3 regions of the Chryseobacterium sp. sg2396 genome follow, and region 3 is predicted to be linked to each of the others. Evidence: riboswitches for the same ligand, from Rfam matches in the RefSeq annotation. Region 3 holds a riboswitch; each other region holds the start of a gene.

Region 1 (3,254 bases), on a different contig from region 3:
TATTGTTCAGCATTGAGCTTACCTTTTTTGAATTTTGCCCTCCAGTTCCTTACTTCCTTTGTCTGTGGAAACGAGCCGATCGTAGTCGTAGGAAACAATGGAAGCTGAAGGATATCCTGCTGGGATTTTTTTCTCGCTTTAAATGGAGAAGATCTTTTGGCATCTTCATCCGTGGTTACATCAACACGGTCTTTTACATCCTGATTATGAATTAAGGTTGATATCCTGCGGTTCTCAAGGGCTTTTTTATTTTCAGCGAATTGCTGCAAAGTATTATAATCCGGATTTTCTGAAGCTAATTTCTTTAAGATTACAATTTCATGAACTTTCTGCTTCGCAAAAGCCATCCACTGCTTTATTTCAGCGGAAAGGATATCTTCGTTTTTTTCCAGATCAAGATCGGAAGGAGCGTGGAGCAGCGAACATGATGGTGCTATGAATACCCGTTCAGAACCTATTTTCCGTACCGCTTTTTCAATGAAAGATAAAGATTTCTCAAAATCATTTTTCCAGATATTCCTACCGTCAACAATTCCAAGTGAAAGGCTGAGGGTTTCGGGAATCGTATTTAAAGCTTTGTCCAGCTGTTCCGGGCATCTTACGAGATCGATGTGCAGCATGTTTACGGGAAGTGCGGCTGCCAGGGAAAGATTGTCTTTCAATCCTTCAAAATAAGTAGCAACGATGAATTTGAGATTTGGAAATTGTTTCCTGATTTCAGCATAGACAAATCCGTAAGCTTCTTTTGCTTTTCCACTTAAATCCAGTGCCAGAAACGGCTCATCAAACTGAATGTATTCCGCGCCATGGTTTTCCAGTTCCTTTAAAATCTGAAGATAAACAGGAAGAAGGTTCCGTATTAAATCCAGTTTATCAAAACCTCCTTCTTTTTCTTTTCCCAGCAAAAGATAGGTTACCGGACCGATTATTACCGGTTTTGCACGAATTCCCGTTTCTTTTGCGTTGATGAATTCCTGGATGATTTTGTCTGAAAACAGACTGAATTCCTGGTCTTTCTGAAATTCAGGAACGATGTAATGATAATTGGTATCAAACCATTTCGTCATTTCCATTGCGGTAATATCCAGGCCTTCCTGCTGGAATCCTCTGGCCATGGCAAAATAAAGATCGGTCTCCTGCTTTTGGACGGCCAGTTGCCTGTACCGCTCCGGAATCGCGCCCACGGTAAGGGTCATGTCCAGTACCTGGTCGTAATACGAAAAGTCATTGCAGGGGATAAGGTCGATGCCTGCCTCCTGCTGAAGTTTCCAATGATTGTTTTTGATGATTTTTCCGGTCTCCAAAAGATGGTTAAGATCGGTTTTGCCTGTCCAATACTGCTCGCAGGCTTTTTTGAGTTCTCTGTTGCTACCAATACGCGGATAGCCAAGAATGTGCGTTTGCATGTTCTTAAAAACTTTTAAATGAAACAATAATTTTAAAAGCTCTCCAGATGCTTCGCAATGCTTTCGGAAAGGAGTGGTTAGAAATGCAATAAGATACCGTAAAGACGTAATTTTTCCATTAAAAAAGGAAGTTGATTTAAATTTTACTATTACTGATACGTTTCATTGAAACCTCCAAATAAAAATCGGTGACTTTTGGAAACATATTTAAAAGTATGACTTTCAAAGACTGTCTAACCGTTTTCACGTATATATAAAGAGATTAATGTAAACGCTAATAGGATTTTAACTCCATACGTTCAACAGTATCATCTGTGTGACTAAAAAACTCCGAACCGCGAGAGCATTGTCAATTCGGAACAGGCAGGTCTCCTGACTTGTAACAGTTTCTGTCATCCTTCCCGTTTGCACAGTGGATATACTCGGACAAAAACCTTTGGGGTATTACTTACAGTTGCGCGACAGCTCGTGATTCTCACACGATTCCCTATTAATCTACTTTACGTAAAACCTTTTCCGTTTGATGAAGGATGTTAAAGAACTATTTTCGGAACAAATGTAGGAATTATTTTTTAACCTCTGTCAATGCTTTAGTACTAATAGATAGCGTTAACAGGGATAATGCCAATCCCAGCGACTCCGCGATATGCCGTTCCAGCATTTCGCTGTTTTCCAGCGGATAATAAAATTCTTTGGGATTGACAAATACATTGTTGTATTTCGTGCGTTCGCTCGCACCATCGACATCGATCGGTAAAAGTCCGGGTTTCTTTTTCCGTTGTACGGTAACCAGTCCTTTAGAGGTAACTTTGGACTCCACACAGCCCACCAGCGCACCTCTACCCAATAGATCAAAACAGATTACGGTATAAATTCCGTTCGGAACCAACTGGCCGGGCGGGAGAATGCAGGCATAGAGAACATGGGGTAAATTGGTAATACCACGTGAAATTTCTGCTGATAATGCCATGCCTTTAAATTTTTCGTACTTGTTTTCAAGAATTTCTTTCAGTCCGTTCAACGCCTCCCTGACGGTCATTATGCCGGGATCGTTGGTACGCAGCGGCTGGCATTTTACAACAGGATGAGCCTGCCGGAATTCGCAGATGGTGTTGAAATAATCGGAAATCGTAGAATTTTTCATTAAAATGAAAATGCAGTTTACTCTGTCCGCTGAAAAATATGCGTCAGCTTCGCATTTCTTATAAAGTCTTCTGTAGGAGTGTTTTTATCTGCCTTCTTATCGGTCAGTTCAAAATAATAGATCATCAGGTTCGGAAACTTCGGATCCTTGCAGACTACCTTGAATCTGCGTATGGTCGGGTCATTGCTTAAAAAAGCAAGCTCCGTTCCGCCGCTGAGCCTGATGTTATTCACCTCAAAAGCGTCTTTCCAGTTTTTCTGAAGCTTTGCGAATCTTTTTTGGGTTCTGTCGCTGTCTTCATTTTCAAATTTATCAACCTGATATTCGGTAAGTATCTGAGGATAAACCAGTCCTTCTTTTAAAAGAAGAGTTGTAATTTTATCGGAAGGATCATAGAAAACAATCTTATTGTCGAACAAGATCTGCTTATCGTTCAGCGTTATTTTTCCGTCGAATTTCCTGTAATTCTTCTTTTTGTAACCGTTTTTAAAATGTTCAATGACGGCTTTGTCTTTCGGACCCGGCTTATCGGTTTTCTGTGCGTAAACAGGGGCTGATAGCAGTAAACATAAACCTGCGGTATATAGTGGTTTCATCTTTTTACCTTTAATTTTTTATAAAATCGATTTTATTCTGATATGCTGCAACAGCATTATTGTTTTGGCATCTTTGATCTCCCCTGAATCAATCATTTCGAGGGCTAT
Region 2 (3,254 bases), on a different contig from region 3:
AATGTACAAAATGGAAGTCATTGGCCAGCCCGTTTTCACAGGAATACATACACATGGGCGACATCACCCAACGGTTTTTCAACTCAACATTTCTGAATTTAATTGGAGTATATAACATTTTAATTTGGTTTTAAAAAATTGAAAGTTGCAAAGAACAGGCCTATATTGCCCAGCTCATGAAAAAGAAGTACTTTTATCCCCCTTTTTTTAATCCACAATATATGAAAAAAGAAACTCAGATCAGTTACGAGTATTTTAAGAATAGCACCGAGCTGAACGATATTGAAAAAAAATTATTCGGAAAAGCCAAAGAAGCGCGCGAAAATGCGTATGCTCCCTACTCCAATTTCCTGGTAGGTTGTTCCGTCCTGCTGGAAAACGGGGAAATCTATTCGGGAAACAACCAGGAAAATGCGGCTTATCCGTCCGGCCTTTGTGCGGAAAGAACGGCTTTGTTCTGGATCGCCGCCAATTTTCCGGATGTGAAAATCAAAAAGATCTTCGTGGTTGGCGGACCGAAAGAATTCCATGAGAAAAATCCGCCGATCCCTCCTTGCGGTGCCTGCCGGCAAAGCCTGATGGAGTATGAAACCAAACAACATGAAAATATCGATCTTTATTTTTCGAGCATGAATGAGGAAGTGGTGAAAGTACATGCGATCAAGGATCTGCTGCCGTTTTATTTTGATGCTACTTTCCTGTAAGGTCTTATCCATTTTTCTACTTCAACCAGCTATACTTTCCAGACCACCCCGTCTCAATTTTCTTTGAAAATTGATCCGCCCCTCCAGCTCGGAGGGGAGTGTTTGCGCATATTTTTCTTGTTATTTTTTTTATCCTGATAAAACTGATGTTCCGATAGTAGCTGAAGGTCGTCAAGATATTCTTTTATGGTTTTTAGCCCCGATAGAAGCGGCATCCTTTTGGGTTGCGGATGGAGCAGAGCAGAGGTTGTGACCCAAAAGATACAGCGGATAGCGGGAAACAGCTCCTGATATTTTAAAAGGTTTTAAGTTTGAGGGTTTAAGAACGAGTGAGGAAATAGACGGGAATTTGGAGAAGGCTTACTTATGGCAGGTTTTTTATTTATAATTGCTTATAGTTTTTATAGTGGCCATACCACAGTTCGGGGTTATTCGGTTTCGGAATTTGCTTTTCCGGTGAATAAGTTTATCTTTGCAAAAATTTTGGTTTCCAATCATTTGGAATGAAAAGGGAATCGGGCGAAAATCCCGAACTGTCCCCGCAACTGTAGATCGCGCAAAAGATTTCTACGACAAACCACTGTGCAAACGGGAAGGTGTAGAAAGCGAAAGTCAGGAGACCTGCCAGAATCTAATTTTTTAAATAATTGTCTTCGGAGGAAAGGCAAAAAAAGAATGGATATAAAAAGATCTCTAGTACTGCTGTTTTCGTCTTACGGTTGTTTTCTTTTCGGGCAGGAGAAAACCATCGATACGGTGTATGTTTTCGATAACCAGATGAGCAAAGTGAAGCTTTTCCATAAAGTGAACAGCATCAGTCCGGAAGACGCAAAAAAAAACTCAGCGAATCTTTCCGAGATATTACGTTTTCAATCGCCGGTCTACATCAAAGAAAACGGACGGGGCGCAGTTTCTTCGCCTTCCTTCCGGGGAACCGGGGCAGGCCACACCGCTTTTGTCTGGAATGGTATTAACATCAATTCTCAGTTTCTGGGACAAGGAGATGTGAATAATATTCCGTCGATGGGATTCGACCAGCTTGATGTAAAAGCAGGAAGTGTGGGCGTTATTTATGGAAGCGGAGCCATCGGGGGAACAGTACATCTCAACAACAGCCTTGATTTTAATAAAGGTTTTCATGCTTCCCTTTTTTCCGAAGCCGCCTCTTTTGGCACTTATAATAACTTTGCAAAAGCTTCTTTTTCAAACAAGAAATTCAGCTTTAAATTTTCGGGGAATTACTCGGTGAGCGAAAATGATTATGAGGTGAAGGAATCCCGAAATTATATCAACCTAAACGGGGAATATTCCAATACGAACTTCAATTTTGCAGCAGCCTATAAAATTGCTCCACATCACCAGGTTTCATGGATTTCCGAATTTTTCAACGGAGACCAGCATTTTCCTGTATTTTTCGACAGCCAGACCAAAACCAAATATGAAACCCAGAATGTAAGAAGCCTTCTGGTCTGGGACTGGAATGCTCCTAAGCTGAATAATGTTTTCAGGGCTGCCTATACGGAAGAAAACTTCCAGTATTTCGACAACATCAGCAACCCCAAAAGCAGTGGCGGAACAGGTAAAAATTATATCCTGAAGAACGATTTTAATTATTTTCTGAGTCCGAAATGGAATCTCAACATCATTGGAGAATTCCAGGTAAACAAAGGAGAAGGTTATATGAGCGGCATTAAAGAGGTCAGCCGGAAGGTAGGTTCGTTAGCCGGATTGCTGCGGTATTTCGCAACAGAAGATTTACGTTTTGAAGCGGGAATCAAAAAGGATTTCGTTGAGGATTATAGTTCACCGGTCCTGCTCTCGTTTTCGGGAAACTGGAATCTTACAAAATGGTATAACCTTAACCTGAATACCGCTAAAAATTTCAGATACCCATCTTTTAACGACCTGTATTGGCAGCCCGGCGGAAATATGAACCTGAAACCTGAAACAGCTTATCAGTTTGACCTTAAAAACCAGTTTACCATCGCCGGGGTAAAGCTTATGCTGACACCTTACTACATCAGGATCACCGATATGATCACCTGGATCCCTACCAGTATGGGGAATTATTCGCCGGTAAATACATATAAAGTGCAGTCCTACGGCCTGGAATCTCAAATTGAATATGAAAGAAAATTCGGGAAACATAGCCTGAGGTCGAATCTCGGATATTCTTACACGAAATCCACCAATGTGGAGACGGGTAAACAGATGATGTATGTTCCGCTCCATAAGTTTTTCGGAAATATCGATTACCGCTATTCTTTCCTGAAAATATATGTCCAGGGGATGTACAACGGACTTACCTATGCCGACAGTGAAGAAAAAAGAAGTACGGCCATCGAACCGTATTTTGTAATGAATGCAGGAATCTCGGGAACCTTCCTGAAGAATTATACAATCGGTGGCAAGGTGAACAATATTTTTAATGAAATCTATCAGACTACTGCTTTCTATCCGCTGCCCAAAAGGAATTACAGCGTCTATTTGAATATTAATTTTTAAATAAAAATAAATGAAAATCAGAAAAATTTTATCTCTTGCATTTGC
Region 3 (3,254 bases):
ATTCAAGAAGGGAAAATACAGCAGAACATTCCTGGCAGATTATTATTTTGGCCCAAATTCTTTTTCCGTATGCTAAAAACCGAGCAGATATCGATTTGCTGAGGGTGATCCGCATGCTGTCCATTCATGACCTGGTGGAAATTGAAGCAGGGGATACTTTTATATTTGACGAAGCGGCGATGGTCGGGAAATTTGAACGGGAAAAAATTTCAGCCCAGAAGATTTTCGGTATTCTGGATGAACCGTTGCGGTCCGAATTTTTTAACCTTTGGCTTGAATTTGAAGAAGAGCAGACGCCGGATGCCATTTTTGCCTGTGCGATCGACCGCATTATGCCTTTTATCCTGAATTCGCATACCTCGGGAAAGAGCTGGACTGAAGCGGGTATAACGGAAAAACAGATCCGGAATATGCTGGAAAATGCCATTAGCCGGGCATCTGATGAATTGGGAGAAGCGTTCCAGCTGCTACTGATTAAAAACCTGGAAACAGAGAAGGTGCTGAAATAAAGTAAACCTGAAATAGAAGCCTGTTTAAAAGGTTGGACGATGGAAGCTGGAGGCTGGAGGTTTTTTCAATTGGCATATCGATAACAGTCTGAAATATCAAATGATCTGCGTAAGGGATAAAATTAGTTAAAATCCTGATCATTTTTTTTCTTTTTTAAATCAGTGAAAATAAATTATATATTATCGAATTTACATTGAAATATCCAGGTTTTGCAGATTCATAAAATAAAAATCGGCGGGCAAAGCCCGCCGAAACTGATTAAAAAAACAATGAGAAGTATGAGTTCCGGCGAACTTTGGTCGCCGGAACCTGTTTATAGGATTTGGATCGGTTTCTTGAATTCATCAATGGCGACAAAAGTAAAATCACCTACGATGGCCTTTTCCCTTTCGTAGGAATACATCTGCTCGGTATAGATTTCCACATTTACTTTCAGGCTGGTTTTTCCTACATGAACTACCTTTCCGATCAGTTCCACAATGGTCCCGGCAGGAATCGACCTTTTGAAATCGATCTTGTCACTGCTTACGGTCACCACGCGTTTTCTGGCAAAGCGGGTGGCTGCAATAAAGGCTACTTCGTCCATCAGCTGCATGGCCGTACCTCCGAAAAGCGTATCGTAATGATTGGTTGTATTGGGAAAAACCGCTTTGAAAATTCGGGTTTCGGACTTTTCAATTCTTTCTTCTGTCGTCATATTTCATTATTAATTAAAGCGAAATGAAATAGATAACATAACAGCAGAGCAGAGATGGGAATCTCCGTTGTCCGTCTGGTCAATAAACTTCAAATCGCGAAAGTTTTATGGTAAAGAAAAGGCAGGTCTCCTGACTTGTAACATCTTTATTTCCTTCCCATCCGTTGCTCCGGACAGTGGATCATTAATAAAGACTGCAGTTACTTACAGTTGCGCGACAGTTCGTGATTTTCACACGATTCCCTTTTAATCTGCGGTTAAGCAGAACCGGTTTCCTGGAAAGTTCAAAATACAGCTATTAGGCCGATAGAAAGACTTTCCGATGACAAAAGTAATGATTATTGATGAATTATTCAGGATTTTTGAAAATGATCTGGCTTTCGGCCTTTCCCTGCTTAATGGTCCAGATCGTGGTATAACGGTTCTGTCCGGAACCATTGATCATATAAAGGAAAATATGGTCGTTGTCGATGGCCGTTACGCCCACATTATTGAAATCCATGGTTGGCTGGAACATATTCTTGATGGCATCCCTTACGAAAACGGAGCCCCGTCCCGGCTGCTGAACCCGTACGGATTTAATTTCGGTTAGGTCTTCAGGAAGTTCTTTTCCTACGCCCCATGCTTTTACCTTATCCACTTTAAGGATATTTCCTTCCGCATCTTTCTCCTGCTTTTTTATCTTTGCATAAGAAGGGTAGACATCGATAATAACTTTGGTCCGTTGATTTCCCGGAATTTTCGGATTGGAATCATCGGTAAAGATCAGAGATTTCCCGTTCTTGGATTTGGAGGGGGTAAATTGTGGAAGCTTGTCTACGAAAACCACCCGGTTTTTATTCACCATGCCTTCTTTGGTAATGCTGTCATACCGTACGAAAGGTTTTTCGGTGTCTTCTCTTTCAGGATATTTGATCCAGATCCACTCGGTTTCTCCCGGAGCCGGCTTTTCGTAAATAAACACATCACCCGTCTTCATGCGGATCTTATCGACGATTTTCCGGTAATCATCTTTATGGACCCGTACCATAGCATAGCCTTCTTCAGCTTTTACCACCCCGAAAGGAACTTTGTTCTGGCCTTTGGCAAAAGCCACGGAAAAAATACTGAAAACGGATATATACAATGCTTTAGATACGGAAATCATCATGAAATTTTTTAATAGTCCAAATATATAAATTAAACTTGTTTAAACTTTTTATTCCACCACAAAAGTCACAAAAGATTTAGATTTTATTTGAAATTAAATGCTGCAAAGGATTAAAAAAATATGCAGCCGTTTGAAAATTTTTGATTTTTAATGATGAGAATACTATTCAAAAGTCTGCGTTTTGTTATTTTAATAAAAAAGCTAGATCATTCGATATCCAGGAACGTCAGCCAGTATGCTGACCAGATCAGCTTCCGGTATCCCGCATTCTTCCAGCCTGTTACCTGATTCCCACCGCAGATTTATTTTACTTGAATACTACTTTCGGGCAGATAATAATGCCGCTGTAATTCATTTAAGTCTTTAATTCGCTTCAAAGAGCCATCGTGAAGAACGTAAATGTCGTCTGAAATCTCTATCAAATTCTGCACATCAAAATCTGAAATGATAAATCCTTTTTCTTTGGATCTTTCTTTTATCATTTTCATTACTTTTTCGGTGAAGATGGGAGAGAGGCCGCTGTAGGGCTGGTCCAGCAGGATAAATTCGGCTTCGGAATGGATGACCGTCATTACTTCCGCCAGTTTTCTTTCGCCACCGGAAAGATTTCTTACGGTCCTGTTCAGGAATGGCCGGAGGAGATCATCACTAAAAAGTTTTCTGGTATTTTCCGGGTTACAGAACAAAGGAATCAGTTCTTTAATTTTAATATGCTTCGGGAACATTGGGCTTTGTGGAAGATAGGCGATCTTATTTCGTCTGTCCGATTGCTTCGTCAGCACCTGTTCGTTGTATTTGATAAATTGAGAATCTCCTTTCATAGTTCCGAAAATAATTTGAAGTAAAGTGGATTTCCCCGAACCGATTCGTCCCAATAAGGCCGTAATATTTCCTGTT

The links. A riboswitch is a leader RNA that binds a small molecule or an ion and turns the genes downstream of it on or off. The one in region 3 is predicted to bind cobalamin.
Region 1: it holds a riboswitch for cobalamin, as region 3 does, so the genes downstream of both, metE (5-methyltetrahydropteroyltriglutamate--homocysteine S-methyltransferase) here and ACED20_RS12695 (acyl-CoA thioesterase) in region 3, are expected to answer to the same signal.
Region 2: it holds a riboswitch for cobalamin, as region 3 does, so the genes downstream of both, ACED20_RS17885 (TonB-dependent receptor plug domain-containing protein) here and ACED20_RS12695 (acyl-CoA thioesterase) in region 3, are expected to answer to the same signal.

What each region holds. Positions count from the first base shown of each region.
Region 1 is NZ_JBHGAQ010000014.1:69,657-72,910, reverse strand. Features, by position in the region: gene metE (5-methyltetrahydropteroyltriglutamate--homocysteine S-methyltransferase) at 1-1,406, opposite strand, end outside; cobalamin riboswitch at 1,751-1,936, opposite strand; gene ACED20_RS14965 (hypothetical protein) at 1,972-2,550, opposite strand; gene ACED20_RS14960 (hypothetical protein) at 2,568-3,146, opposite strand; gene nudK (GDP-mannose pyrophosphatase NudK) at 3,165-3,254, opposite strand, start outside.
Region 2 is NZ_JBHGAQ010000019.1:82,445-85,698, reverse strand. Features, by position in the region: gene namA (NADPH dehydrogenase NamA) at 1-118, opposite strand, end outside; gene cdd (cytidine deaminase) at 222-704, shown strand; cobalamin riboswitch at 1,172-1,348, shown strand; gene ACED20_RS17885 (TonB-dependent receptor plug domain-containing protein) at 1,380-3,209, shown strand; gene ACED20_RS17880 (hypothetical protein) at 3,220-3,254, shown strand, end outside.
Region 3 is NZ_JBHGAQ010000011.1:66,150-69,403, forward strand. Features, by position in the region: gene ACED20_RS12690 (HD family hydrolase) at 1-509, shown strand, start outside; gene ACED20_RS12695 (acyl-CoA thioesterase) at 824-1,207, opposite strand; cobalamin riboswitch at 1,310-1,494, opposite strand; gene ACED20_RS12700 (hypothetical protein) at 1,557-2,357, opposite strand; gene ACED20_RS12705 (ATP-binding cassette domain-containing protein) at 2,660-3,254, opposite strand, start outside.